4 regions of the Pseudomonas sp. LB3P31 genome follow, and region 2 is predicted to be linked to each of the others. Evidence: predicted binding sites of a transcription regulator. Region 2 holds the regulator's gene; each other region holds the start of a gene.
What was found. Region 2 encodes FliA, which starts transcription of late flagellar genes. Its sites were predicted from a motif close to CTAAAGTTTNNNNNNNNNNNGCCGNTAA; they were not measured.
Positions count from the first base shown of each region.

Region 1: the regulator FliA is predicted to act here: its motif matches at 4,876-4,903, upstream of ACYZTK_RS20935 (flagellar protein MotY).
Region 3: the regulator FliA is predicted to act here: its motif matches at 2,096-2,123, upstream of ACYZTK_RS16170 (methyl-accepting chemotaxis protein).
Region 4: the regulator FliA is predicted to act here: its motif matches at 5,122-5,149, upstream of flgM (flagellar biosynthesis anti-sigma factor FlgM).

Region 1 covers NZ_CM142710.1:4,598,242-4,605,768, reverse strand. The annotation lists gene nth (endonuclease III) at 1-332, shown strand, start outside; gene ACYZTK_RS20955 (PA3496 family putative envelope integrity protein) at 439-618, shown strand; gene ACYZTK_RS20950 (response regulator) at 682-1,308, opposite strand; gene ACYZTK_RS20945 (hypothetical protein) at 1,786-2,430, shown strand; gene ACYZTK_RS20940 (argininosuccinate synthase) at 2,546-3,763, opposite strand; gene ACYZTK_RS20935 (flagellar protein MotY) at 3,893-4,810, opposite strand; gene pyrC (dihydroorotase) at 4,970-6,016, shown strand; gene rnt (ribonuclease T) at 6,013-6,687, shown strand; gene ACYZTK_RS20920 (peroxiredoxin C) at 6,875-7,477, opposite strand.
Region 2 covers NZ_CM142710.1:1,719,762-1,727,288, forward strand. The annotation lists gene ACYZTK_RS07745 (chemotaxis protein CheA) at 1-260, opposite strand, end outside; gene ACYZTK_RS07750 (protein phosphatase CheZ) at 282-1,070, opposite strand; gene ACYZTK_RS07755 (chemotaxis response regulator CheY) at 1,093-1,464, opposite strand; gene fliA (RNA polymerase sigma factor FliA) at 1,629-2,369, opposite strand; gene fleN (flagellar synthesis regulator FleN) at 2,366-3,196, opposite strand; gene flhF (flagellar biosynthesis protein FlhF) at 3,313-4,638, opposite strand; gene flhA (flagellar biosynthesis protein FlhA) at 4,650-6,779, opposite strand; gene ACYZTK_RS07780 (phosphatidylinositol-specific phospholipase C) at 7,031-7,527, opposite strand, start outside.
Region 3 covers NZ_CM142710.1:3,579,420-3,586,946, forward strand. The annotation lists gene ACYZTK_RS16160 (NorM family multidrug efflux MATE transporter) at 1-966, opposite strand, end outside; gene ACYZTK_RS16165 (LysR substrate-binding domain-containing protein) at 1,125-2,045, shown strand; gene ACYZTK_RS16170 (methyl-accepting chemotaxis protein) at 2,232-4,208, shown strand; gene ACYZTK_RS16175 (aldose 1-epimerase family protein) at 4,437-5,651, shown strand; gene ACYZTK_RS16180 (YifB family Mg chelatase-like AAA ATPase) at 5,809-7,302, opposite strand; gene ACYZTK_RS16185 (hypothetical protein) at 7,482-7,527, opposite strand, start outside.
Region 4 covers NZ_CM142710.1:4,853,778-4,861,304, reverse strand. The annotation lists gene flgD (flagellar hook assembly protein FlgD) at 1-338, opposite strand, end outside; gene flgC (flagellar basal body rod protein FlgC) at 354-797, opposite strand; gene flgB (flagellar basal body rod protein FlgB) at 801-1,208, opposite strand; gene cheR (protein-glutamate O-methyltransferase CheR) at 2,356-3,183, opposite strand; gene ACYZTK_RS22165 (chemotaxis protein CheV) at 3,232-4,164, opposite strand; gene flgA (flagellar basal body P-ring formation chaperone FlgA) at 4,248-5,009, shown strand; gene flgM (flagellar biosynthesis anti-sigma factor FlgM) at 5,186-5,512, shown strand; gene ACYZTK_RS22150 (flagella synthesis protein FlgN) at 5,561-6,028, shown strand; gene ACYZTK_RS22145 (flagellar brake protein) at 6,120-6,866, shown strand; gene ACYZTK_RS22140 (MFS transporter) at 6,931-7,527, opposite strand, start outside.

The sequences.
Region 1 (7,527 bases), 2.9 Mb from region 2:
AGGTACCACAAACTCGCGAAGAACTTGAAGCACTACCCGGCGTAGGTCGCAAGACGGCGAATGTGGTGCTCAACACCGCGTTTCGTCAGCTGACCATGGCCGTTGACACCCACATCTTCCGGGTCAGCAACCGCACTGGCATCGCTCCAGGCAAAAATGTGGTTGAGGTCGAGGCCAAGCTGATGAAGTTCGTGCCCAAGCAATACCTGCTCGATTCCCACCACTGGCTGATCCTCCACGGACGCTATGTGTGCCTGGCCCGCAAACCCCGATGCGGCAGCTGTCGCATCGAAGACTTGTGCGAATACAAGCTCAAGACTTCGGACGATTGAGTCACTATTAGGTTTTCTCATTGATCGATTGAAAAAATCTTTTTTACCCGCTGGGAGATTATCGATATAAGAGGCGCCAAAGGCATCTTTAGCCTGGAGTTAACCTATGAGCACTGGCAAAGAGCAATTGGACGTCGAAGACGATTTTACTCCCGTGGAGGTTGAGGACGCGGAACCGGTAGTTGAAGTGGCAAAAACCAACCTGAGCAAGCGCCGCACCATCGATAACCTGCTGGAGGAGCGCCGACTGCAGAAGCAATTGGCCGATTACGATTTTGACCTATGAAACCTGAAAGCCTCCCGAAACGGAGGCTTTTTTCTTTGCCTGAGACATTCATGATTACCGCGATCACACCAGACCATTACGCTGAGCCAGTTCGATCAGGTCGACCAGTGAGCGAGCATTGAGCTTGAGCAGCAAGCGGGTTTTGTAAGTGCTGACAGTCTTGTTGCTGAGGAACATGCCGTCGGCAATTTCCTTGTTGGTTTTACCTTTCGCCAATTGTTGTAACACCATCATTTCGCGCCCCGACAGGCGGTCGACCATATCCGCTTCACTGGCATTGCCCAGGCTGGAGCGTACGGTATGCAGCGCCTGGTTGGGAAAGTAACTGTAGCCTGATAATACTGCCTTGATCGCACTTAACAATTCTGTGAGATCCTGTTGTTTACATACATACCCAGCAGCGCCCGACTGCATGCAACGCATGGAAAAATGCCCCGGCACTTGCGAAGTCAATATCAGTACTTTCATTGGCATTGAAGTTGAGGTCAGGCGCGCAATGACCTCCAGCCCGTCTAACTTCGGGATCCCGATATCCAGAATGACAATATCCGGCATATGCTCACGGGCAAGTTGCAATGCGTCGACGCCATTATCTGTTTCAGCAACGACTTCGTAGCAATGACGCTCCATCAGCATACGCACCGCAAGACGAATGACGGGGTGATCATCCACGATCAGCACTTTATTCATGGGTAAGTCCAATTTTCGCTGTTCGAATTTTTAGAGCAAGCACAATAGCCTAGTCGTTTCACCCATGGCATGGTGCGCCGCCCGCACACCCTCACCAAGAGACATACCCTACAAAACATAAGGAAAATTCCTACAAAAAATCCTTGATCTGATCGAACCTGAATGATGACCCATACGGTCAAAATCCGTTTTTTCCGGATTTTTTGTATCGGAATGCGAGGCAGGCAGTTTTTAACAATTCCAGATATTGACGTCTGATTCAAACTTTCAAAAAACCATCAACAATTGGCCTCCCCTTAGCGCCGGCGACACTATCCGTGTAACTGCGAGCAATAATTCCCGACAAAAACTTCAATCAACCCACGCAAAAACCGGGCATATTGACCCTAACAGCACTTCAGCACTTAATCACCTTTCCAACTCATTAAAAGTCAAACAACCTACTGAGTAAAAGCACCATCAAAACGAGTAAAAACCATGAACAAACTCAAGCAGCGAATAACCAACCCCATGTCAATTATTGCCATATTCGCGACACTGTCTGAAGCTTCGGCGGCTGTGTCTCTGCCGTTTCTCGATGACGAAGATCGGGAGATATACGTGTGGTTCCTGATCAGCTTTCCGTTTTACTTGTTGTTCCTGTTCTTTGCGACATTGAACTTCAACTATCGATCGCTCTACGCGCCCTCTGACTTCAAGTCTGATGAACACTTCATGCAACTCACCGGCGATGAACGTCCGGAACCCCTGCCTCCCAATGTGGAGCCAGCCCCCCATGGATCAACGTCAGGGCTGGCAGAACGCTTCGTGCGCTTGTCCGAGAGGATCAAGGACCTGTACGTGGTCGACATGCGCGCTGACAACTGCAAGGCCGAGATCCGCTCCCGACTCAAGGACATTCAACAGCTTCAGGGTAAACGCGCGTATCTGATCTTCTGCATCACGTCGAAGGCATCGCAAGCGTTGCTGAGCAAATGCGCAATGGTGAAACCCACTAAAAAATACGGCAGCTCCATGAACTGCATATCATTCAATCAGAGTTCAAACGAGGTGATGGTGTTGGCGCAACCCTCCCTGCCGAACGAAGAGACGAGTGACGTTGAACACCCAGCAGAAAAATGAGGTGCGCAGGCCTTGGACGCACGCAACCAGAGCACCACGCCGGCAGTCTGCAGAATTCACTACAAAAAAAAGGCCTTGTCGATGACAAGGCCTTTTTTACACGGGCTTAAAGGGCTCAGAACAGCTTGCGGCCCTTGTTCGCGGCAATGCGCATGCGCAACGCGTTGAGCTTGATAAAGCCAGCTGCGTCCGCCTGGTTATAGGCACCGCCGTCTTCTTCGAACGTCGCGATATTGGCATCGAACAACGATTCGTCGGACTTGCGACCGGTGACGATCACGTTGCCCTTGTACAGCTTCAGGCGCACAACGCCATTCACGTGGGCCTGGGATGCGTCGATCATCTGTTGCAGCATCAGACGCTCAGGGCTCCACCAGTAACCGGTGTAGATCAGGCTGGCGTACTTGGGCATCAACTCGTCCTTGAGGTGAGCCACTTCGCGGTCCAGGGTGATCGATTCGATCGCCCGGTGAGCGCGCAGCATGATGGTGCCGCCTGGGGTCTCGTAGCAGCCACGGGACTTCATGCCCACGTAACGGTTCTCGACGATGTCCAGACGACCGATGCCGTGTTCGCCACCGATACGGTTCAGGGTCGCCAGCACGGTGGCCGGGGTCATTTCGACGCCGTCCAGTGCGACGATATCGCCGTTGCGGTAGGTCAGTTCCAGGTACTGCGCCTTGTCTGGAGCCTTCTCCGGGGAGACGGTCCATTTCCACATGTCTTCTTCGTGCTCGGTCCAGGTGTCTTCCAGCACGCCGCCTTCATAGGAGATGTGCAGCAGGTTGGCATCCATCGAGTACGGGGATTTTTTCTTGCCGTGACGCTCGATCGGGATATTGTGCTTTTCAGCGTAATCCATCAGCTTTTCACGGGACAGCAGGTCCCACTCGCGCCACGGAGCGATGACTTTCACGCCCGGTTTCAAGGCGTAAGCGCCCAGCTCGAAACGGACCTGGTCATTGCCCTTGCCAGTGGCGCCATGGGAAATAGCGTCAGCGCCGGTTTCATTGGCGATTTCGATCAGGCGCTTGGCGATCAACGGACGAGCGATGGAAGTACCCAGCAGGTACTCACCTTCGTAAACGGTGTTGGCGCGGAACATCGGGAAAACGAAATCGCGCACGAATTCTTCGCGCAAGTCGTCGATGTAGATCTCTTTGACGCCCATGGCCTGAGCCTTGGCGCGTGCAGGTTCGACCTCTTCGCCCTGACCCAGGTCGGCGGTGAAAGTCACCACTTCGCAGTTATAAGTATCCTGCAGCCACTTGAGGATCACCGAAGTGTCCAGGCCGCCGGAATACGCCAGAACGACCTTGTTTACGTCCGCCATGCCATCACTCCACGGGGTTCTACGGAAAGGCGACGAGTCTACCGGTCATGCGCGTTAATTTACAGAGGCGCGACAGCTTATGACGACGAAGCGACAGATTGTGTCGAGAGCGCGACGATGACCGGTCAGTCAGGAAGTTGTTGGCGCCGTACCGGGTGCGCTGATCTGAGGTGCGACTTGAGGAGCGGCCTGGCCCGGCGCCACACGCTCCAGGCGCACCGCAACGCGGCGGTTTTTCGCGCGGTTGGCGGCACTGCTGTTAGGCGCCACTGGATAACGTTCGCCGTGGAAACGCAGAGTCACCTGGGATTCGAGGATGCCATTGACCTTGAAGAATTCCATCACCGCCAACGCTCGGCGACGCGACAGGTCACGGTTGGTCAGGCGGTTACCGCTGTTGTCGGAGTGGCCATCCAGTTCGATGTGATTAACCGTCGGATCAGCCTTCATGTAGTCCAGCATCACCTGCAACTGCGCCTTGGCCCGGGCGTCGAGGTCCATGCCTTCTCCGGGGAAACCGATTTGCGACTGCCTGATCTGCTCGAAGTTTTTCGGTAGCAACTTGGCCACGCAGCCCTGGTAGTCGTTGAACGCCTGGCTGAACTTGACGGGCAACAGCCGCACTTCCGAAATCCGTCCGTCCCCTGACGCATGTCGGATGACTGGACTGCGGCCGTCGAGCAAACCACTGATCAGGCGTCCGGCCTGCACCTGGGACGTATTGAACAGCACGTTGCCACTGCCGATGCGCACTGACCCCAGGTCGATGTCGCCTCGTCCCGGCTGCCAGGGCGCGGCGGCGGCCAGCAGGGTCGCGGAACCTCCGCCCAGCATCGCGTTGAAGGCTGTCAGGCGGAACGTCGCCTGCTCGCCAGCGCGACGGACGAATTCGCCCGAGCCGAAGTCAGTGATCGGCTGGGCAAGGCGGCATTCGAACTTGTCACCTTCGACCGTCCACTCGATGCTCTCCAGGCGGGTCTGGAAAGTGAGCGCCATCGCCGGGACGCTGGCAAACACACTGAGCAAGGCTAAATAACGCTGGCGCACGGGAGGCTCCACTGGCTTCTACAACTGAAAGACCGACACAGACTTGTTTACGGCATACCTGTTGGATATCGGAAGGTTGTCGCAAAACTTGATAGCGAGTGCCTGGAAGAGTCTTTTCCGGTAGCATTCCCCTCAGTTTGACCCGCCTGGAATCCCCTCATGTCCGACCGCCTGACCCTGCTGCGTCCCGACGACTGGCATATTCATCTTCGCGATGGTGCCGTGTTGACCAATACCGTCGCGGATGTCGCGCGCACCTTTGGCCGCGCCATCATCATGCCCAACCTGGTACCTCCGGTGCGTAACGCTGCTGAAGCCGATGGCTATCGCCAGCGGATTCTCGCCGCGCGCCCAGCCGGCAGCCAGTTCGAACCGCTGATGGTGCTGTACCTGACCGACCGCACCCAGCCTGAAGAAATCCGCGAGGCCAAGGCCAGCGGATTTGTCCACGCCGCCAAGCTGTATCCGGCCGGCGCGACCACCAACTCGGATTCTGGCGTCACCAGCATCGACAAGATCTTTCCTGCGATCGAGGCCATGGCCGAAGTCGGGATGCCCTTGCTGATCCACGGTGAAGTCACCCGTGGTGATGTCGACGTATTCGATCGCGAGAAAATCTTCATCGATGAGCACATGCGTCGAGTGGTCGAGCGTTTTCCGACCCTCAAGGTCGTGTTCGAACACATCACCACCGCTGACGCCGTACAGTTCGTCAACGAGGCTTCGGCCAACGTCGGCGCGACCATCACCGCGCATCACCTGCTGTACAACCGCAACCACATGCTGGTGGGCGGGATTCGGCCGCACTTCTACTGTCTGCCGATCCTCAAGCGCAATACGCACCAGGAAGCCTTGCTCGACGCCGCCACCAGCGGCAGCCAGAAGTTCTTCCTCGGTACCGATTCCGCGCCCCATGCCCAGCATGCCAAGGAAGCCGCGTGCGGCTGTGCCGGTTGCTACACCGCTTATGCAGCGATCGAGATGTACGCCGAAGCGTTCGAACACCGCAACGCGCTGGACCAGCTCGAAGCCTTCGCCAGTCTTAATGGCCCACGGTTCTACGGCCTGCCGGCGAATACCGATCGCATCACCCTGGTCCGCGAAGAGTGGACCGCCCCAACCAGCCTGCCATTTGGCGAGCTGACCGTTATCCCGCTGCGCGCCGGTGAAAAACTGCGCTGGCGCCTGCTGGAGGAACACGCGTGAGTGAAGACCATTTCGACGACGAACAGGAAGGTCAAGGTGGCGGCGGTTCGCGTCACCCGATGGCTGCTCGCTTCCGTGGGTACCTGCCAGTTGTTGTCGACGTTGAAACCGGTGGTTTCAACTGTGCCACTGACGCGCTGCTGGAAATCGCCGCCACGACGATTGCCATGGACGAAAAAGGCTTTGTATACCCGGACCACACCTACTTCTTTCGTGTAGAGCCTTTCGAAGGCGCGAACATCGAAGCGGCAGCATTGGAGTTCACCGGAATCAAGCTTGATCACCCGCTACGCATGGCAGTGAGTGAAGAAACCGCACTGACCGATATTTTTCGCGGCATCCGCAAGGCCCTGAAGGCCAACGGTTGCAAGCGGGCGATCCTGGTCGGTCACAACAGCAGTTTCGACCTGGGCTTCCTCAATGCGGCCGTTGCGCGGCTGGACATGAAACGTAACCCGTTTCATCCGTTCTCCAGCTTCGACACCGCGACCCTCGCCGGTCTCGCCTACGGTCAGACCGTACTGGCCAAGGCCTGCCAGGCAGCCGACATCGACTTCGACGGTCGCGAGGCGCACTCGGCTCGTTATGACACCGAGAAGACTGCCGAGCTGTTCTGCGGCATCGTCAATCGCTGGAAACAGATGGGCGGCTGGGAAGACTTCAACGACTGACTGTCGGATCGCTGTTGTGGGAGCAAAGCTTGCTCGCGATGGACGCCAACGATAACGCTGGCGGCCTGACACCCAGCGGCGCGCTCGAATCCATCGCGAGCAGGCTCGCTCCTACAGTGATAGGCGTTCATCCTGCCCATAAAAAAACCGGCCTCAGCGGCCGGTTTTTTTGTGCCTCGAATGCGACTTACAAAGCAGCAGCATTCTCGGTCAGGTAGGCAGCAACGCCTTCAGTCGAAGCAGTCATGCCCTTGTCGCCTTTTTTCCAGTTGGCAGGGCAGACTTCGCCGTGCTCTTCGTGGAATTGCAGAGCGTCGACCAGACGGATCAGCTCTTCCATGTTACGGCCCAGCGGCAGGTCGTTGATGATCTGCGAACGGACAACGCCTTTGTCGTCGATCAGGAACGCGCCACGGAAAGCCACGCCGCCTTCGGACTCAACGTCGTAGGCCTTGGCGATTTCGTGCTTCATGTCAGCAGCCATGGTGTAGCGAACCTGGCCGATACCGCCATTGTTCACCGGGGTGTTGCGCCATGCGTTGTGGGTGAAGTGCGAGTCGATCGACACCGCGATCACTTCAACGTTGCGGTTCTTGAAATCGGACATGCGGTTGTCCAGAGCGATCAGCTCGGATGGGCAAACGAAAGTGAAGTCCAGTGGGTAGAAGAACACCAGGCCGTATTTGCCTTTGATGGCCGACGACAGGGTGAAGCTGTCTACGATCTCGCCATTGCCGAGTACGGCCGGTACGGTGAAGTCAGGGGCTTGTTTGCCTACGAGTACGCTCATTGATATCTCCTGGTGTAGAAACGTGAAGTTTCGGGTCGGTGCCAGCCTGC
Region 2 (7,527 bases):
TCCGAGTCGACGCGACGGTCACCCTTGCGCAGGATGTCGAACACGTTCTCGGCGATGTGACAGCACTCCACCAGCTCGTTGAGCTGGAGGAAGCCGGCGCCTCCTTTTACAGTGTGAAAACCGCGAAAAATTGCATTGAGCAAGTCCGCATCATCCGGTCGGCTTTCCAGCTCAACCAGTTGTTCGGACAGTAGCTCTAGAATCTCGCCGGCCTCAACCAGGAAATCCTGAAGGATCTCTTCATCGGCGCCGAAGCTCATTAATGGGGTGCTCCTACAGGTCTAAAATCCAAGGCTGGATAGCAAATCGTCCACATCGTCCTGACCGGACACAACGTCTTCTCTTTTATCGGCATGAATCTGCGGACCTTCACCCTGAGAGAGATGTTTTTGTGGATCTTTTTCAGCCAGCATCGCTTGACGGTCATGTTCGATGCCCGCAAAGCGGTCCACCTGACTGGCCATCAGCACGAGCTTGAGCAGATTGCTTTCAACTTCGGTGACCAATTGAGTCACGCGCTTGATCACCTGACCGGTGAGGTCCTGGTAATCCTGGGCGAGCAGAATGTCGTTGAGGTTGCTCGACACCACGCGGTTGTCTTCGCTGCTGCGTGTCAGGAAACCGTCGACGCGACGCGCCAGCTCGCGGAACTCTTCAGCCCCGACTTCGCGACGCATGAAGCGGCCCCAGTCGGTGCTCAGGGCTTGCGCTTCCTGGCTCAGGCCGTTGACCAGGGGCGTAGCGTTTTCCACCAGGTCCATGGTGCGGTTGGCGGCGGCCTCGGTGAGCTTGACCACATAACCCAGGCGCTCGGTGGCGTCAGTGATCTGCGAGACTTCCTCGGCTTGCGGCATGTGCGGGTCAATCTGGAAATTGACGATCGCACTGTGCAACTCGCGGGTGAGCTTGCCCACCTCCTGGTACAGGCCGCGGTCACGGGTCTGGTTGAGCTCATGGATCAGTTGCACTGCGTCGCCGAACTTGCCCTTTTCAAGGCTCTCGACCAATTCGACGGCGTGTTTTTTCAGGGTCGATTCAAAATCGCCCTGTGAAATTTCTACTTGCTCCATAGCTCCCCCGTGGCGCAGTGACTCAACCTATGCGTTCGAAAATCTTTTCGATTTTTTCTTTCAACGCCTGGGCCGTGAAGGGCTTGACCACATAGCCGTTAACACCGGCCTGGGCTGCTTCGATGATTTGCTCGCGCTTCGCTTCGGCGGTCACCATCAGCACGGGCAGGTGCTTGAGCTTTTCGTCGGCGCGCACGTGGCGCAGCAGATCGATGCCGGTCATGCCGGGCATGTTCCAGTCCGTTACCAGAAAGTCGATGCTGCCGCTGTTGAGTACCGGGATGGCGGTAGTGCCATCGTCGGCCTCGACCGTGTTGGTGAACCCAAGGTCACGCAACAGGTTTTTAATGATCCGCCGCATCGTTGAGAAGTCATCAACGATGAGGATTTTCATGTTCTTGTCCAATTCGACCTCCAAGCAGTCTTAAACGCGCCCAGCACCTGGACACGCCATTTCATTCAATCCGGCAAAGCACTCGATGACTGTCTGGAGCACAACAGATCGCGACCGGCGCGTGTGAAACCCGCCAGCCCGTTTGCAGTGTCCCCACACTGCCTTCAGCGCGCTCGCCACTCCCCCAAACGCCCCCGCAAACGGGCCGCGCACTGGCTGTGTAACTGGCTGACCCGCGATTCGCTGACCCCCAGGACCTCACCGATTTCCTTGAGGTTCAGCTCTTCGTCGTAGTACAGCGCCAACACCAGTCGCTCACGCTCCGGCAAATTGGCAATCGCGTCGGCCAACGCAGCCTGGAAGCGTTCATCTTCCAGGTCGCGCGATGGCTCCGTATGGGCACTCGCGCCATCCTCGTGCAGCCCTTCGTGTTCGCCGTCCTGTAGAAGGTCGTCGAAACTGAAGAGGCGGCTGCCCAGGGTGTCGTTCAAAATCCCGTAATAATCGTCAAGGCTCAATTGGAGTTCGGCCGCAACTTCGTGATCTTTAGCGTCGCGACCGGTTTTAGCTTCAATTGAGCGAATTGCGTCGCTGACCATCCGGGTATTGCGGTGGACCGAACGTGGCGCCCAGTCCCCCTTGCGCACTTCATCGAGCATCGCGCCGCGGATTCGAATGCCCGCGTACGTCTCGAAACTCGCGCCTTTGCTGGCGTCATACTTGGTCGATACTTCAAGCAGGCCGATCATCCCGGCCTGGATCAGGTCTTCGACCTGGACACTCGCCGGCAAACGCGCCAGCAAGTGGTAGGCAATGCGTTTTACCAGTGGCGCGTAACGCTCGATCAACTCGCCCTGAGAATCGCGGGCTGACTTCTTGTAGAGGTTATAGCCACTGGCGGTCATAGCACAGGTCCTGCCGTCTGTTGCACGAGACGCTCGACGAAAAATTCCAGGTGCCCGCGCGGGTTCGCCGGCAGCGGCCAGGTATCGACCTTCTGCGCAATCGCCTTGAACGCCAGCGAACACTTGGAGCGTGGAAACGCTTCATACACCGCACGCTGTTTCTGCACGGCCTTGCGCACGCTTTCGTCATACGGTACCGCGCCGACGTATTGTAGGGCGACGTCGAGGAAGCGGTCCGTGACCTTGGTCAACTTGGCGAACAGGTTGCGCCCTTCCTGCGGGCTCTGGGCCATGTTGGCCAGGACGCGGAAGCGGTTCATGCCGTAGTCGCGGTTGAGCAACTTGATCAGCGCGTAGGCGTCGGTGATCGAGGTCGGCTCGTCGCAGACCACCAGCAGCACTTCCTGGGCCGCCCGCACGAAACTGACGACCGAGTCGCCGATGCCCGCTGCGGTGTCGATCACCAGCACATCGAGGTTGTCGCCGATGTCGCTGAATGCCTGGATCAGCCCGGCGTGTTGCGCCGGGGTCAGGTGCACCATGCTCTGGGTGCCGGACGCGGCCGGCACGATGCGAATCCCGCCGGGGCCTTGCAACAGAACGTCGCGCAGCTCGCAGCGGCCTTCGATCACGTCGGCCAGGGTACGTTTGGGTGTCAGCCCCAGGAGGACGTCGACGTTCGCCAGCCCAAGGTCGGCGTCCAGAAGCATGACGCGCCGGCCGAGCTCTGCCAAAGCCAGCGACAAGTTCACTGACACGTTAGTTTTGCCGACGCCACCTTTGCCGCCGGTCACCGCGATCACCTGTACGGGATGCATGCTGCCCATGTTATTTCTTTACCTTGTCTTGCATAGACGGAGGCCACATTACTGGCTGCGCGTTCATCAACTGAACAATGCATGGCAGACCATCGATGTAGGTACAAAAACGATTCATTAATACCTCAGCCAACCTGCTTGGTGGGACTGTGGTAAATATCAGCGAACATGTCAGCCATGGCTTCTTCGCTGGGTTCTTCCTGCATTTGCACGCTGACTGCGCGGCTGACCAACTGATGACGCCGCGGCAGATGCAAATCATCCGGGATCCGCGGCCCATCGGTCAGGTAGGCCACCGGTAGTTCATGACTGATGGCCAGGCTCAACACCTCGCCCAGACTTGCCGTTTCATCCAGTTTAGTCAGGATGCAGCCGGCGAGCCCGCAGCGCTTGTAACTGTGATAAGCGGCGGTTAGCACCTGTTTCTGGCTGGTGGTTGCCAGCACCAGGTAATTTTTCGACTTGATGCCACGCCCGGCCAGGCTTTCCAGTTGCATGCGCAGTGCCGGATCGCTGGCCTGCAGGCCGGCGGTATCGATCAACACCACGCGCTTGCGCAACAACGGGTCCAGTGCCTGCACCAGCGATTGCCCTGGATCGACGTGAGTCACCGGGACATTGAGGATGCGACCGAGGGTCTTGAGCTGTTCCTGGGCACCAATGCGGAAGCTGTCCATGCTCACCAGCGCGATGTTCTGCGCGCCGTACTTGAGTACGTAGCGCGCCGCCAGCTTGGCCAGGGTGGTGGTCTTGCCCATGCCGGCCGGGCCGACCATGGCAATCACGCCGCCCTCTTCCAATGGTTCGATTTCCGGTGTGGCAATCATCCGCGCCAGGTGCGCCAGCAACATGCGCCAGGCCTGACGGGGTTCTTCAATGTCGGAAATCATCGCCAGCAGGTCGCGCGACAATGGGCCGGACAGACCGATGCGCTGCAGGCGACGCCACAGGTTGGCCTGGGCCGGACGGCTGCCTTGCAGCTGATTCCAGGCGAGTGAGCCCAACTGCACTTCCATCAATTCACGCAGGCTGTTGAGCTCGAAACGCATCGAGTCGAAAGCCCGTGGGTCGACGCCGCCGGTGGCAACAGGCGCTGGAGCCGGACGTGCAGGCTCGGTGTAGGTTGGTTCGACCAGCGGTTCGGCGGCGGTCAGTGGCAAGCCGGCAAACAGCTGGCGATTGGTCGCCTTGTCGCTCTCGCCTTCGCTGCGCAGGCTCAGTTCGGCCTGGGCGGTGACGATCCGCGACTGGGTCTTGCGCAGTTCATCTTCGAGTTCAATATTCGGAACACGCGGCGCCAGCGCCGACAGCTTGTAATCGAGGGCGGCCGTCAGTTCCACGCCGCCGGCGATTCGGCGATTGCCGATAATCGCGGCATCGGCGCCCAGCTCGTCACGGACCAGTTTCATGGCCTGACGCATATCGGCGGCGAAAAAACGCTTAACTTGCATAAACCACTACCTCAGCCGTTGGGCCCTACTGTCGCAACGATGGTCACTTGCTTGTTGTCAGGAATTTCCTGATACGCCAACACGTGCAAACCCGGGACTGCCAGCCGACCGAAGCGCGAAAGCATTGCGCGAACGGGGCCGGCTACCAGCAGTATCACCGGTTGACCTTGCATTTCCTGACGCTGCGCCGCATCGATCAACGAGCGCTGCAGCTTCTCCGCCATGCTTGGCTCCAGCAGAACGCCCTCTTCCGAGCCTTGTCCTGCCTTCTGCAGACTATTGAGCAATATCTGTTCCAACCTTGGTTCCAGCGTGATAACTGGCAGCTCGGAGTCAGTGCCTACAATGCTTTGGACGATTGCGCGGGACACGCCGACTCGTACGGCAGCCACCAGCGCGGCGGTATCTTGACTCTTGGCCGCGTTGTTCGCGATGGCCTCGGCGATGCTGCGGATGTCGCGCACCGGCACTTGTTCGGCGAGCAAGGCCTGCAACACCTTGAGCAACTGCGACAGCGAAACCACCCCCGGCACCAGCTCTTCTGCCAGTTTCGGCGAGCTTTTGGCCAGCAATTGCATGAGTTGCTGCACTTCTTCGTGCCCGATCAGCTCGCTGGAGTGCTTGTACAGAATCTGGTTCAAGTGAGTGGCCACTACTGTACTGGCATCGACCACAGTGTATCCGAGTGATTGCGCCTGGGCACGCTGGCTGACTTCGATCCAGACTGCCTCCAGGCCGAAAGCCGGATCTTTGGCGGTGATGCCGTTGAGCGTGCCGTAGACCTGGCCGGGGTTGATCGCCAGCTCGCGGTCCGGGTAAATCTCCGCTTCGGCGAGGATCACCCCCATCAGCGTCAGGCGATAAGCACTCGGCGCCAGGTCGAGGTTGTCACGAATGTGCACAGTCGGCATCAGGAAACCCAGGTCCTGGGACAGTTTCTTGCGCACACCCTTGATCCGCGCCAGCAACTGCCCACCCTGGTTGCGATCCACCAGCGGGATCAGCCGGTAGCCGACTTCCAGGCCGATCATGTCGATCGGGGTCACGTCATCCCAGCCCAGCTCCTTGGTTTCCTGGGCGCGAGCCGGCGATGGCAGCATTTCCTGCTGACGCTTGACCTCTTCCAGGGCCTGTACCTTGACGCCGTTCTGCTTCTTCCAGAACAGGTAGGCACCGCCAGCTGCCAGGGCCGCCATGCTCAGGAACGAGAAGTGCGGCATGCCGGGCACCAGGCCCATCACCGCCATCAAGCCAGCGGCCACGGCCAGGGCTTTGGGCGAGGCGAACATCTGGCGATTGATCTGCTTGCCCATGTCTTCGGAACCGGAAGCACGGGTCACCATGATCGCGGCGGCAGTGGACAACAGCAGTGATGGCAATTGCGCCACCAAACCGTCACCGATGGTCAACAACGCGTAGACCTTGCCGGCGTCGCCGAAGGTCATGCCGTGCTGGAAAATACCGACGGCCATGCCACCGATCAGGTTGATGAACAGAATCAGCAGGCCGGCGATGGCATCCCCGCGAACAAACTTGCTGGCACCGTCCATGGAACCGTAGAACTCGGCTTCCTGGGCCACTTCCGTACGGCGGGCCTTGGCCTGGTTCTGGTCGATCAGACCGGCGTTGAGGTCGGCGTCGATGGCCATCTGTTTGCCGGGCATCGCATCGAGGGTAAAACGCGCACTCACCTCGGAAATCCGCCCGGCGCCCTTGGTCACCACGACGAAGTTGATGATCATCAAAATGGCGAACACCACGATACCGACCACGTAGTTGCCGCCGATCACCACCTCACCGAACGCCTGGATCACCTTGCCCGCCGCCGCGTGGCCGTCCTGACCGTGCAGCATCACCACCCGGGTCGAGGCCACGTTCAACGCCAGCCGCAGCAGCGTCGCCACCAGCAGAATGGTCGGGAACACCGCAAAATCCAGCGGGCGCAAGGCGTAGACGCAGACCAGCAGCACGACGATCGACAACGCAATGTTGAACGTGAAAAACACGTCCAGCAGGAACGGCGGTATCGGCAACATCATCATCGCCAACATGACCAGCAGCAACAACGGCACGCCCAGATTGCCTCGACTTAAATCGGCAACGTTTGTGCGAGCACTGTTGAGTAACTGAGAGCGATCCACCGGTTTTCCCCGTTCCTGTAAAGCAAACTTTTGACGCCAGATGCAGGCGCAGAGGGGCTACTGCAAGAAGCCTTCCAACTTTTGCTGAGGTATGGAGTCGGGGATTCGCGTCGCACGTCGCACCTTGATCCTGTAGGAGCTGTCGAGTGAAACGAGGCTGCGATCTTTTGATTTTTCTATTTGAAAGCCCAGATCAAAAGATCGCAGCCTCGTTTCACTCGTCAGCTCCTACGCTGGGGTGAGCTACGAGACTAGCGACCCAGATCATGCCCGCGCCGATAGTTGTTGCGAATGATGCTGTCAATCAGCGAATCACCGGGGAAATCTGCCATGACGATACCCACGGTTCTTATCTGCGTGGATTGATCATTCAACGCCTTTAAATCGTCCCGCGTCAGGATGTTCGTGCCCTCAAAGGAGATAGAACACATTGGCCCTATACAGGCAGTCCTGGGAAACTTCGGATAGAGGTCGGCATGTCCAAAATCAAGCAGGCCTGTCCACAATCTGGCTGCACCTGTTCCGGAGGACACATGACCACTGGCAACGAAATAAGGAAACGAACGATGACTGGCCGACAGATAGTTCACATAGAACGTATCCCGGCTGCCCGCTGCAGCATGGTGCAATTGTTGTTTGATTTTGATGTACTTGTCATGCAGTGCCCAGTTCGAGCTCATGGTGTACTCGTCCTGAATATCGAAAATACTCCCATCCCTGTAACTCAAGCCAAATTTGTTGAGCCTGG
Region 3 (7,527 bases), 1.9 Mb from region 2:
CCCGAACACCAGCCCGACCCGTCCTGCCAACCGCGCCTGCAGCAATTGCCCGGCGCCGTAGTGCTGGCCAATGCGCATGGTGATCGCGTAGGACATGCCTGCGGGCACCATGAACGCCACAGAGACAATCTGCAGGGCGATCTGGTGTGCACCCATTTGCGTGCTGCCCATGGTGCCCATGCACAGAGCCGCGAAGGCAAACAGCCCGACTTCCACCGCATAGGTGCCGCCAATGGGCAGGCCGAGCCGCCACAGCTCTTTGAGGTACTGGCGGTTGGGCCGCGACAGACCCTCGCGCAATGGATAAGCGTCGTACGCGCGATGCCGCCGAATGTGCAGCGCCAGCGCCAGTGCCATCAGGTTGGCGACAATGGCCGTGACCAGCCCGATCCCTACCAGGCCCATCTTCGGCAGGCCAAACATGCCGGTGATCAACGCATAGTTGAGCAGGAAGTTGGCCACCGTACCGGCGAGGCTGATGACCATCACTGGCGTGGCCCGGCCAATCGCACTGGTGAAACCGCGCAGGGCCATGAAACTCAGGTAGCCGGGCAGGGCAAACGGCAGGATCAACAGAAACTCCCCGGCCGCCTGGACGTTGGCTGGCGTCTGACCGAACAGCAACAACACCGGCTTGAGGTTCCACAGCAGCAGGCCTGCAACCAGCGCCATCAACCACGCCAGCCACAAACCTGCCTGGGTCAGCTTCGCCGCGCCGACGATATCGCCTGCGCCCTGTCGGATCGCCACCAGGGTGCCGACGGCAGCAATCACGCCGATGCAGAAGATCGACACGAACGAATAGGTGGCCGCGCCCAGGCCACCGCCGGCCAGCGCCTCGGGACTGAGGCGCGCCATCATCAGGGTGTCAGTGAGGACCATCAGCATGTGCGCCAACTGCGAGGCAATCAACGGCCCCGACAGCCGCAGGATGGCCAAGAGTTCAATACGCGCTGGATGCTTCATGATCATCACGCTCGATTTTCAAAGGGAACAGCAGACCGTCGATTTTCGGCGCTCCGGGGGAATTTCACAAAGGGATAAAAAGGATGGGTGGCATGACTAAAACTCATCATGATGAGTTTCTGCTAAGTTGATGTCATTGCGCTGTAGGAGCTTTCTGCATGTCTCGTCGTCTTCCTCCCTTATATGCGCTGCGGGCGTTTGAAGCGGCCGCACGCCACAGTTCGTTCACCCGTGCGGCCGAAGAGTTGTCGATCACCCAGAGTGCGGTCAGCCGGCATATTCGTACGCTCGAAGAGCATTTTGCCTGCCGACTGTTTCATCGCAGTGGCCGCAACCTGCAGCTGACCGAATCGGCCCGGCTATTACTGCCGGGCATCCGCGAAGGCTTTACCGCCCTCGAGCGGGCGTGCAACACCCTGCGCGCCGAGGACGACATCCTGCGCATGAAAGCGCCCTCGACCCTGACCATGCGCTGGTTGCTGGCGCGCCTCAGTCGATTCCGCCACCTGCAATCGGGCAACGAGGTGCAACTGACCAGCGCCTGGATGGACGTCGACTCAGTGGATTTCAACGACGAGCCGTTCGACTGTGCCGTGCTGTTGAGCAATGGGCACTTTCCGCCGGATTGGGAGGCGAGCTACCTGTTTCCCGAAGAGCTGATCCCAGTGGGCGCGCCGAATCTGCTGAACGAACAGCCCTGGGATGTGACGCGCCTGGCCCACACTGAACTGCTGCACCCGACGCCGGACCGTCGCGACTGGCGCAACTGGCTGGAACGCATGGGCCTGGCCGAACAGGTGTCGCTCAAGGGCGGGCAAGTGTTCGATACGTTGGAATTAGGCATGATCGCTGCCGCCCGCGGGTATGGTGTGTCGATGGGCGACCTGCTGATGGTGGCCGAGGATGTCGCCCAGGGACGATTGAGTTTGCCGTGGCCGACTGCGGTTGCCAGCGGTGAGAAGTATTACCTGGTGTGGCCGAAAACCCGCCCCGGCGGAGAGCGCATGCGCCGGCTCAGTGACTTCCTGCAAAGTGAGGTCAGGGCCATGGAGCTGCCGGACGTCGAGCATCTGAGCTGAATCGATAGAGCGGTTGCAGCGCCGGGCTGCGGTTATATCCCGGTAAAAAGCTCAAGTATTGGGTTTTGCCGCCGAAGAGCTGCAGGTGGAACCTTCGTGCAGGTTTCGCGCAACCCCCAATATTAGAAATTTCGCTGAGTGTGCAACCCGATCAAGGAGGATTCGGACGCTTGGCCAGGAGCTGTCATGTCTCAACCTCGCGCCCGGATCGCCTCTCAGCTGGGTATCGCGCTCGCCGTGATACTGGCAATCGTCATCAGCTGCAGCACCCTGTTCGCCCTGCGCTCGCTGGACACCGCCAACCTCGCTACCCGCGAAGAACACCTGGCCAGCGAGGCCCGGTTGCTGGCCGATCAGTTGAGCACCTTCCATGGCACGCTGCGCGAAAGCACCCAGCGTCTTAGCGGCCTGTTCGAGAAGCGTTTCAGCGCCGGCCTGAGTCTGCACCCAGATCAACCGGTAACCGTCGCAGGCGTACAGACTCCGGGCTTGCACCTTGGCAGCGAAGTGCTGAACAACAACTTCCAGGAAGTGGACGAGTTCAAGCAGATGACGGCCGGGGTGGCCACACTGTTCGTGCGTAACGGTGAAGATTTCATTCGCGTCAGCACCTCGCTGAGCAAACAGGACGGCACGCGGGCCATCGGCACGTTGCTGGATCACGCGCACCCGGCTTATGCGCGCCTGATGGCCGGGCAGAACTACGTCGGCCGTGCCTTGCTCTTCGAGCGGTCCTACATGACTCAGTACACTCCCGTACGCGATAGCGGCGGCAGGGTGATTGCCGTGCTGTTTGTAGGATTCGATTACACCGATGCGCAGAACGCGCAGTTTGCCAACCTCAAGCGCTTCCGCATCGGCCAGACCGGCTCTCTGGCCTTGCTGGATGAGCAGGGCAAATGGCTGGTGCCGATCGCTGGCGTACAGGCATTGGAGCAGGCGGTGCCGAGCCTCGTCGCCCTGGCGAAAATCCCGGGTAAGGGCGAGTTCTGGAGCGACAAGTCCGAAGACTTCTACAGCGTGGCCGTGCCGTTCGAAGGTGGCCCGTGGTCCGTGGTGGCGAGCATGCCGCAAGCGGAGATTCGCGCCGTGACCTGGAGCGTCGGCATTCAATTGGCGATTGGCAGCCTGCTGGCGATGTTGATTGCCGTGGGGGCGGCGGTGTGGTTGTTGCGCAGCAAACTTGCGCCGCTGGGTGATCTGGTGCGCCAGGCCGAAGCCTTGGGTGCCGGTGATTTGAGCGTTCGCCTGAACGTATCCAGCCATGATGAAATCGGCCAGCTGGCTCGCGCGTTTAACCAGATGAGCCAGGCCTTGTCGACCATGGTCGAGCACATCCGCAAAGCCTCGCAAGAGGTCAACAGCCGGGCCCAGGCCTTGTCCGGGCTGTCCGGCGGCGCATACGAAGGCATGGAGCAGCAGTCGGGGGAAATCACCAGCATGGCCGGTGCGGTGGAGGAATTCAGCGCGACTTCCCTGAACATCGCCGACAACATGGGCAGCACCCAGCTACTCGCCCAGGAGAACGCCCAGCAAACCCGGATCGGCCGTACTTCGATGGACGAAGCCTCTTCTTCTCTTGAACAAATCGCCGGCGCGCTGAACAGCACCGCCACGGTGATCAACACTCTGGGCCAGCGCTCTCAGGAAATCGGCGGCATCGTCGGGGTCATTACCTCCATCGCCGAGCAGACCAATTTATTGGCCCTTAACGCAGCGATCGAAGCCGCCCGTGCCGGTGAGCAGGGCCGCGGTTTTGCGGTGGTGGCCGATGAGGTGCGCAACCTGGCTTCACGCACTCGCCAGGCGACCGATGAGATCTCGCTGATGATCCAGAGCATCCAGCAGGAAACCGGCAATGCCATCAGCACCATGGAACAGGGCAATGTGCTGATGCAGGAAGGCTTGTCGCGTAACGCCAATGTCGCTGCGGCCCTGGCGCGCATTGACGAGCAGAGCCGTTCGGCCGGCCAGCAGTTCTCGGCGATCACCACAGCGACCCAGGAGCAGAGCAGCACCGCGACGTTGCTCAGCAGCAACTTGCAAAGCATTGCGCTGGCCAATAGCGAGCAACGTGAGGTGGTGTCGCATCTGGCTGTGACCGCCAAGGAACTGGAGAATCTGGCGGCGGAATTGCGGCATGAGGTTGATCGGTTTCGTTGAGGGTTCGCTGACATAGCTATCGCGAGCAGGCTCACTCCTACGGTGCTATGTGGCGCTCACAAATTCCGTGACCGCCGACGCTCCACTGTAGGAGTGAGCCTGCTCGCGATAGGGGCCCCACTTTCTTGAGCTTGTACCAAGACCGCAAATCGATTCTTTGCTTTTGAGCTTGATGAACCGTTTCAGCAAGACTATAAAAATGGCACAACTCCAAGAAAGGCTCCTGCCATGACTCCGCTCAAACTCTTCATCGCCCTCAGCGCACTGTCCGCTGCCTCCCAAGCCATGGCCTGGGATTACACCCTGCTCGACTCCGACAAAGCTGCGGAAAACTGGACAATCAGCAGCCAGCAGCTCGGGGTGAAAACCGACAAACCCTTCTCCGTGACCCTGCGCACCTTGCACGGCGGTCGCCAGGAGGGTGTCAGCATCGTCGACATCGATAACGGCACCATGAAGCTTTCTGTGGTACCGACCCGCGGGATGAACGTGCTGCAAGCCTCGGTCGGCGACGTGCGCATGGGCTGGGACTCGCCGGTCAAGGAAGTGGTCAACCCGGCCTTCATCGAACTTAATGGTCGCGGTGGGCTGGGCTGGCTGGAAGGCTTCAACGAACTGGTCACCCGCTGCGGTTACGAATGGGTCGGCCATCCCGGCATGGATAACGGCGAGCTGCTGACCCTGCACGGTCGCGCCGCCAACATCCCGGCCAGCAAAGTCACCCTGCACATCGACGAAAAACCGCCTTACGCCATCAGCCTGCGCGGCGAGTTGAAGGAACAGGCATTCAAGAAAGTCGACTTCTCTGTCGCCACTGAACTGGTCACCGAGCCCGGCAGCGTGCGCTTCAGCCTTAACGACACATTGACCAACAACGGCGACTATCCGAAGGAATACCAGGCGCTCTATCACAGTAACTTCAGCACGCCATTCCTGGAGCAGGGCGCCCAGTTCGCCGCACCGGTAAAACAGGTGTCGCCGTTTAACGACAAGGCGAAGAACGAACTGGCGGACTGGCAAACCTACCGCGGGCCCACCAAGGACTATGACGAGACGGTCTACAACGTGGTGCCGTATGCCGATGCAAAAGGCGATACGTTGACGGTACTGCACAACAAGGCCGGCAGCCTGGGTGTCGCGGTAGGTTTCAACACGCAAACCCTCCCCGTGTTCTCCCTGTGGAAAAACACCGATACCCAAGGGCAGGGCTATGTCACAGGCCTTGAGCCCGGCACGAGCTTTTCCTACAACCGCCGGTATCAACGGCCACTGGGCCTGGTGCCGACGATCGCGCCGAAAGAGCAGAAACATTTTCAGATCAGCTACAGCTTGCTGGCAGATAAAGGCGCGGTGGATCAGGCGCTGAAACGAGTGAGCGAGATTCAGGGCGGGCGTGAGACTGAGGTGCGGCAAGTGCCGTTGGTGGATTTGAGCAAGGAGTGATCCCTGAGGGGGCGGGATACGCTCGCCAACTCGATCAGTGCCCCAAGCATGGGTTAACGGTTGATAGCGCTTAGATTTAGGTAAATCTGCACAAAAAGACTTATCCCAGTAAAAAAACGCTTACAAAATGATGTTTTTTGAAAAAAACGCTTACTAACTAGGCGCTCGACGGCCTGTATTGAAGTGCTTCAGCCAAATGCTCGCGTTGGATGCAATCGATTTGCTCAAGGTCGGCCAGCGTCCTCGCTACCTTGAGCAATCGATGGGCCGAGCGTAGCGACAGGGTCAGTCTTTCGCAGGCGGATTCCAGCCAGGTTTCGTCGGCTGTGGATAACTTGCAGTGCTTGCGCAGGCCTGGCAGGTCAAGGAAGGCGTTGGCGCAGCCTTGGCGCTTGTGCTGTCGTTCCCTGGCGTCGGCGACCAGCACGGCGGCGCTGGCGGTGTCATCGCCGGGTTTAGCTGAAGGATTTAGCGCCGTGGCTTCCCGTGCGACGGTCAGGTGCAGGTCGATGCGATCCAGCAGCGGCCCGGACAATTTGTTGCGATAGCGCTGGACCATGTCCGGGGTGCATGAGCATTTTCCAGTCGGTTCGCCAAGATATCCACAGGGGCAGGGATTCATTGCCGCGACCAGTTGAAAGCGCGCCGGAAAGCGCACGCGATCCCTGGCGCGGGAAATCACGATATGGCCAGACTCCATCGGCTCGCGCAGCACCTCCAATACCCTGCGATCAAACTCCGGCAGTTCATCAAGAAATAGCACGCCATGATGGGCAAGGGTGATTTCACCGGGTTGTGGTTTTGAGCCACCCCCCACCAGCGCCGGGCCCGACGCCGAGTGATGAGGCTGGCGAAACGGTCGCTGCGGCCAGTGGCTCAAAGGCACGCAACTGGCGACCGATTGGATGGCGGCGACTTCCAGCGCCTCGCTTTCGGCCAAGGGCGGCAACAGGCCCGGCAAACGACTCGCCAGCAGAGTTTTCCCGGTTCCCGGAGGCCCGCTGAACAGCAGGTTGTGAGCGCCCGCCGCAGCGATCAACAACGCCCGTTTTGCCGCGAGCTGGCCCTGCACTTCACTCAGATCAGGATAGGGTTTGCTGGCGTGCATCAGCCCGTCCGAAACATAAGGTGCGATAGGTTTGTGCCCATTGAAGTGAGCCACAGCTTCCAGCAAATGATCTACGGCAATCACCTGCAGGCCCGAAGCCAGGCATGCTTCCTCGGCATTCGCCCGTGGTATCAGCAGCGTCCGTCCAGCCTTGCGCGCCGCCAGGGCTGCCGGCAACACGCCGCGCACGGCCCGCACCGCACCAGATAACGCCAGCTCCCCCAGGCATTCCACATCGTCCAGCGCCAGCGCGGGCACCTGGACACTGGCCGACAGAATCCCCAAGGCAATCGCCAAATCAAATCGTCCACCATCCTTGGGTAAATCTGCCGGAGCGAGATTGAGCGTGATACGTCGCGCTGGAAACTGCAGTCCCGAATTGATGATCGCACTGCGCACCCGGTCTTTGCTTTCTCTCACGGCTGTTTCAGGCAATCCGACCATCGTCAGCGACGGCAAGCCATTGGCGAGATGGACTTCCACGGTGACGGCGGGCGCATCCACGCCAATCTGGGCGCGGCTGTGGACGATGGAGAGGGACATGGTCGTTCCTTGAGCTGACGGAGGCCGCTTCCTGCGGTGTTTTCAAGGGTAGACGGGAGTGAGGGATTTGGTGGAGCGGAGACGGAACAAAGTTTTCACTGGATGTTGCGATCCGTTTTTCCGGTTCGCCTGTGAACAATTGAGCTGATGACCTGAAGGGGTCTGTCACTGAGCGGAATTCATGCTTTCCCGCCCGCAAGAACGCCACTGGGCTCAAGTTCTTTG
Region 4 (7,527 bases), 2.7 Mb from region 2:
GAACGGCCCACCAGCGACGAGGCCTGCAGGGCCTGGGACGAGTTATAGTTGCCGGCAATGCCGCTGACCGTGTCGTTGAGCGTGGTGATGCCTTCCAGGCTGCTGAACTGCGCCAGCTGGGCGACGAACTCGCCGTTGTCCTGGGGCTCCAGCGGGTTCTGGTTCTTCAGCTGGGTTACCAGCAATTGCAGGAACGCGTCCTTGCCCAGGGCCTTCTTGCCGGCAGCACTGCCGGTGGCCGAGGCCAGGCCATCACTGGTGGTGGAGGTGTTCTTGACTGAGGAGTTGGCCAGGATGTCGTTGAGGCTCAAGCTGCTTGTCGTATCGGTAACACTCATCTGAGTCGCCCCTTATCACTGACCGAGCGTCAGGACCTTCTGCATCATGGTTTTGGCAGTGTTCATCATTTCGGCGTTGGTCTGGAACGAACGGCTTGCGGAAATCATGTCGGCCATTTCCTCCACGACGTTGACGTTCGGGTAGTAGACGTAGCCCTTGGCGTCGGCCGCTGGATGGTTCGGCTCGTAGCGCGCTTCAAGATTGCTCTGGTCCTCGACCACGCCCAACACCTGCACACCCTGCCCGACCGCTTCCTGGTCCTGGAACAACGAATCGCTGCCACCGGTTTGCGCGCCCTGGAACATGGTGGCAAACACCGGATGCCGTGCGCGGTAGGTCTGGTCGATGCTCGACGAAACGGTCTCGGCGTTGGCGATGTTACTGGCGACGGTGTTCAGGCGAGTGGTCTGGGCACTCATGCCGCTACCGGCAATGTTGAAAACACTGGACAGGGACATGACTTACTCTCCACGCAAGGCTGAAATCAGCCCTTTGAATTTGCTATTGAGCAGGGTGAAACTGGCCTGGAAGTTGACCGAGTTTTCCGCGTAGTTCGACTGCTCCAGCTGGGCGTCCACGGTGTTCTGGTCGATCGATGGCTGCATCGGCGTGCGGTACAACAGCGCCTCGTCGCCATTGCCCAGACCCTGGGCCTCGATATGCCGGCTATTGGTCATGTTCAGCGCAAACCCGCCACCCTTGGTTTTCTCGCTTTGCTCGGCGAGCACTTTGGAAAAATCCAGGTCCCGAGCCTTGTAGTTCGGGGTGTCGGCGTTGGCGATGTTGTTGGCCAGGACTTCGGCGCGCTGGGCGCGGAAGTTCAAAGCCTGTTCGTGGATACCGAGCGCTTTATCGAAGCTGATGCTCATGTCGGGAAACCTTCGGGTGACCTGATTTTTCGTATGTTGAACTTAGCAAGCGCCGTGCCAATCGATGAAAGCCCATAAACCGGGGGTTTGCGCGGTGGTGGCATTTGGGCAACGACAGAAAAGCGGCAATGGGTTTCCGCTGGCTGCCGCTTTTCTGCCGCTTTGTGGTCAGGGTGTTTTCCTGGGGCCGTGTGTGTGTGTGTGGTAACTGCTGTAATTGGTTTCGCCCTACGGCGGGTTACGCGGTTCTTCTGTAGGAGCTGTCGAGTGAAACGAGGCTGCGATCTTTTGATCTTGCTGTGTACATATCCGTTGCTGCGGTCACGGCTTCCTTTGGTTCCGCCCTTACGGCGGGTCACTTTGAAAAGCGCAAAGTAACCAAACGCTTCTTGCCCCACCACTTGGCACCTCGCCTAGGCTCGGTGTGCCCTCACTCCGGCATTGCTCCGCGGGTCGCTGCGACGGGCCATCCATGGCCCAACGCAGCTAAACCGGCATCCTTGCCGGTTTACCCGCTACGCAATACCTGCGTTCGGCCAGCGTGGTTTTATGGGGCGCCTGCAATCAAAAGCCTCGCCGTGGCGGCCTTAGGGCCGACCAAGGCATCAAGCCGGCGCGCTGCGCTTGTTTGGTTGTGCACCTTCCTTGAATTTGAAATGAGAACCTGTGGGGGGGTGACACCTGTTGGAGGTGACACCTGTGGGAGCAAAGCTTGCTCGCGATGGCGTCATACTTGTCGGCATCAGTGTTGAATGGTAATCGGTCATCGCGAGCAAGCTTTGCTCCCACAGGGGTACTTGCATACGAGGGTGTGCCATTCGCCACTGATGCACGGCCGAACTATCGGCCAGGTCGGCTCTCAGGCCGCCTCGGCCTGGTTGTTGATCGCGGACGCCCCATAAACCACGATGGCCGAACGCAGGTATTGCGGAGCGGGTAAACCGGCAAGGATGCCGGAGTGAGGGCACACCGAGCCCTAGCGAGGTGCCAAGTGGTGGGGCAAAAAGCGCTTGGTTACTTGGCGCTTCTCCAAGTGACCCGCTGTAAAAGCGGAACCAATGCAAGCCATGACCACGAGAATGGATATGCACACCAAAAAAAACGGGAGCCCCCAAAAGGACTCCCGTTTTTTCAACATCCCAACCAATCACTTCGCCTGATAAATAATCCCAGGACTGCACTGAACCATCTGGTAATGATCCGGCAACCCATTCAGCGCCTCGGAAGCACCCAGGAACAAATACCCACCCGGCTTCAACGTACTGTGAATACGCAACAGAATGTCTTTCTTCACCTCGGCGGAAAAGTAGATCAACACATTGCGGCAGAACACGATGTCGAATTTGCCGAGGGCCGCGTAGCTGTCCAGCAGGTTGAACGAGCGGAACTCCACACGGCTCTTGATCGGCGCCTTGATCGCCCAGCGTCCCGGCCCTTTCGGGTCGAAGTAGCGTTGCAGGCGCTCCGGCGACAGGCCGCGGCCGATCGCCAGGCTGTCGTACTCGCCGGTCTTGCAGTTGGTCAGCATGGTGCCGGAAAGGTCGGTGGCAATGATCTGCACGCCCATCTTCAACTGGCCCAGGTTGACCCGCTCGAACTCATCGATGGACATCGACAGCGAGTACGGTTCCTGCCCCGACGAACAGGCCGCCGACCAGATCCGCAAGCGCTGGCCAGGAGCGGCCTTGATCGCTTCCGGCAGCACCTTGTTTTTCAACACTTCAAAGGGATAGGTGTCACGAAACCACAAGGTCTCGTTAGTCGTCATGGCGTCCACCACCATCTCGCGCAAACCACTGCGCGGCTGGGTCTGGATGCGCTGGACCAGCTCACCCAAAGACTTGATGCCTTGCTGCTCCATCAGTTTGTTGAGGCGGCTTGATACCAGGTATTGCTTGTTTTCACCGAGCAAAATGCCACAGGCTTTTTCCAGGAAGACCCGGAACTGTTCGAAATCCAAATTACCCGTAGACAAAGATGCCGCCTCTTAACTCGTATTAGTACCGCCAGGGGCAAAGGGCCCCTAGCTGATGTCTGCTGCTTTGATCCGGTCGACTACCCGGGATGCCAGGTCATCAGGACGGAACTTGGCCAGGAAGTCATCGGCACCGACTTTCTTGACCATCGCCTGATTGAACACTCCCGACAACGAAGTATGCAGGATGATGTGAAGCTTTTGCATGCGCGGGTCGCTGCGGATTTCGGCGGTCAAGGTGTACCCGTCCATTTCCGGCATCTCGATGTCGGAAATCATCATCAGGAACTCTTCTTCCGGCTTTTTCCCTTCATCGACCAACTTGCGCAGGTAATCCAGTGCCTGCCGACCGTCATTCAGCGCCACCACTTCGACGCCAACCGTTTGCAGGCAACGCGAGACCTGCTTGCGCGCCACCGACGAGTCATCGACCGTCAGCACCCGCAGCGACAATGCCTTGTGCTGGGTTTCGACATCCACCACACCCACGGAAATCGCTTCCGGCGTGGGTGCCACTTCCGCCAGGACTTTCTCGACGTCGATGATTTCGACCAACTGATTGTCGACCCTGGTCACAGCCGTCAGGTAGTGATCGCGGCCAGTGCCCCTGGGTGGCGGATGGATCTCTTCCCAGTTCATGTTGACGATGCGTTCCACCGAGCGCACCAGGAAACCCTGGGTCTTGGTGTTGTATTCCGTAATGATCACAAACGGATTGCTTTGGTCCAGCAACCGGCCTGAACCGGTCGCCATCGCCAGGTCGAGGATCGGAATGGTCGCCCCCCGAATACTCGCCACACCGCACACGACAGGATTGGACTTGGGCATCAGGGTCAGCTTGGGGCATTGCAGCACCTCACGAACCTTGAATACGTTGATCCCGTAGAGCTGAGGTCCGTCGAGACGGAACAACAACAGCTCCAGGCGATTCTGCCCTACCAGTTGCGTGCGCTGGTTTACCGAATCCATTACACCAGCCATGCCCAGACTCCTAACACCAACGCTTAAGTGTGTTGCGACGCACATTCATTGCTAAACGGCACGGCGCTTGCTTTTTAACTCTTATGAACACAGAACCGACATTTTTCCGACGCCTGACCGCACATTTGCGCACTTTGCTGTGCGCGACGGCCGCCGCTTGCCTGTTCAACGCTGGCAGCCTTGCCCTTGCCGACTCGGTTACCTTGCCTGACATGCTTATCGGCGTGACCCAGGGTTTTCTTGAATTCACCGTAGAAGACTATCTGGCCACCAGTCAAACCGAAGGTCGCTACGAGATCGAGGTCAACCAGCTCGATCCGCGCCTGCGCATGCCGATGTGCGACAGGGAATTGACAGCCACCCTGGAAAGTCCGGCAAAGCCGCTGGGGCGGGTCACCGTCAAGGTTCGTTGCGAAGGCGCCTCGCCTTGGACGGTGTTCGTGCCTGCCCAAGTCCGACTGTTTCGCGAAGTAGTTACCGCCACCCGCCCCCTGCGCCGCTTGGGCGTGATAGAGCCTGAAGACGTGATTTTGCGTGAGCGTGACATCAGCCTGATCAGCCAGGGCTACCTGACTTCAGTGGACCAGGCGATCGGGCAGAAACTGACCCGACCAATGGTCGCCGATCAACTTGTTACCTTGGTGAACATCGAACAGGCAGAAGTGATCAGCAAGGGCGACCAGGTCGTGATCACAGCCCGCAGCGGCACACTCAGCGTGCGCATGCCCGGCGAGGCACTGTCCAATGGTGGTCTGCGCGACCAGATTCGAGTGAAAAACCTCAACTCCCAGCGAGTCATCAAGGCGCAAGTGATCGCGCCTGGCCAGGTGGAAGTGGCCATGTAGGACGCCAGTCAATGAAGACAGTCGCCGAAGAGATGGCGCGGCCTTCGACTGTTCCCTAAACTAAGCTTGGCAGGGCAAGTGCTGACGCGCGCAAGCTCATTGATAAATGGGCCTAAAGTTATCTTGGGTATGGCCGAAAACATGGCAAGCGTCCAAATACCCAGAGGTTTTTTATCATGGTCATCGATTTCAACCGATTAAACAGCTCTCCGTCACTTACGGGCAGTACACGTACCAGCGCCACCAAGGAAGCGGCTGAAAATGCCAAGGCCGCGCCGCTGAATACCCCGGCCCCAGAGGCCACTACCGTTAAAAGCGGGGAATCGGTACATCTCAGCAATGAGGCCCAGCAGTTGCAGAAGGTCACTGACAAGCTGCGCGATCAGCCTGAAGTCGACAAAGCCCGCGTGGCCGAGTTGAAAGCAGCGATTGCCGATGGCAGCTATAAAGTCGACAGCAACCGCGTAGCCAGCAAACTGCTCAACTTCGAAGCCCAGCGCTAGGCCCCGGTCTGCGCCAGGCTTTTGGACGCTTAAAACCCAAGGCCAGTCATGCACGATACCCATTTACTGCAACTGATCATCGACGACTTTGCCCCAGCGCAAGATTTGCTCGAGTTACTGCAAACCGAGTCCCTCGCCTTGCATGGTCGCGACATGCGACTGCTCGAAGACATTCTGGCGCGCAAGCAGGCTCTGATCATTCTGCTGGAACAGCATGGCCGCAAGCGCAGCGAAATCCTCGCCAGCCTCAACCTGCCGCTCAATCGCCAGGGTCTGGAACAACTCGCCAGCCAATCGAGCAACGGCGATCGACTGTTGTCGCAAAGCGACGTTCTGACTGATCTCCTGGCCCAGTGCCAGGCCATCAACGCCACCAATGGCCAGTCCATCATGATGCAACAGAGCGCCACGGCTACCCAGTTGAAAATCCTGCACGGTGGCGACACGCCTGCGCTGTATGACGCGCGCGGATCAACCTCCAGCCTGGCCAAACGTGGCCCGCTCAGTCAGGCGTGAACCTGGCGCGACCCCGTACTATCAAGACGAGAAACATGCTGGCAGAATGCTAGCTAGCCGCTGTCAAATTTTGTCTGGAGATTGATGAACCGTGTTCAATGCCTCAAGCGCGGAAGATACTCCGCAGCCACCCAAGGTGCTCACCACACCCCTTGAGATCTCCGGCACCCTGCGTCAGCTGCAAGACAGCCATGACCCGCTGATCATCACGTTCCATGAGCGCACGCAGCGTTTCCAGAGTTATCTGGTGGGCATCGACCGTGACAGCGGCACGATCGCCCTGGACGAAATGATCCCGCGTGACGGAGAACGCTTCCTGTTGGCCGGCGAACCCTTCAAGGTCGAAGGTTTTCACGACGGCGTGCGAATTGCCTGGGAAAGCAATGGCGCGCTGACCATCGACGAGTCCGGTGGCACTCGCTGCTATCAGGGCCCGCTGCCCGATGAAGTGGTGTACCACCAGCGCCGCAACGCCTTCCGTGCCGCGCTGAAACTGGCGCAACTGGTCGACGTCGATCTGGATGGAGAAAGACTCAAGGCGCCGCTCAAAGGCAAGTTGCTGGATATTTCCGCGACTGGCTGCAAATTGCGCTTCGACGGCGACATTACCGGCAGCCTGCAGTTGGGCCAGGTCTACGATCGCTTCGCCGCTGCCCTGCCGTTTGGCAAAATGACTGCCCCGGTTGAACTGCGCTACCTGCATTTCGAAGAGAAGATCTCCACCACCTTCGCCGGCGTGCGCTTCCACAACATGAGCGGCCTGGTGCAGCGTCAGGTCGAGCGATTTGTCTATCAGTTGCAGCGTGAAGCCCGTCGTTTCGACAAAGACGACCTCTGACAGCAGACGGCAAAAAAAACGGGCAGTCCCTTGCGGTGACTGCCCGTTTTTTTATGCCTGGAGATTAAGGACGCGCCTCGGTAAAACTCTGCTCACGCCCCTCATCCGGATCATCGGGTGATGGATCGTCGGTTTCCGGTTTGGATTCCGGCTCCAGCTCTGGTTCGGGCTCAGGCTCTGGTGTGACCGGATTCTGCATCTGGTCCTGAACCACTTGCTCGTCAACCCGCGGGTCGAGAGCTGCCACCAGGGGCGAACTGGACATGCTGTCCGGCATCGCCACGTGATGCAGCGGTGCATCGTCCACCTGATGGAGGTTGGTAACGGCTTTCGGCCGAATCCGCCACACCAGCACCAGTGCAAAGAAGCTGAAGAACGCATACAGCATCTGGCTGCCGAACAGCTTCATCAAGACCCCGGCCACCAGCGGTCCGATACTGGCGCCGACGCCGTAAGTCACCAACAGCATCGCGGTCAGGGAGACCCGGCGATCACCTTCGACGTGGTCATTGGAGAACGCCACGGCCAAGGGATACAGGCAGAACTGCACCAGGGAACAGAAGAACCCGGCGATGAACAACACTTCCAGCGGCACCTGTTTGAGAATTGCCAGCGGCAGCGCTGCCACTGCCAGGGTGAAAGCAAAGCAACGAATCAATAA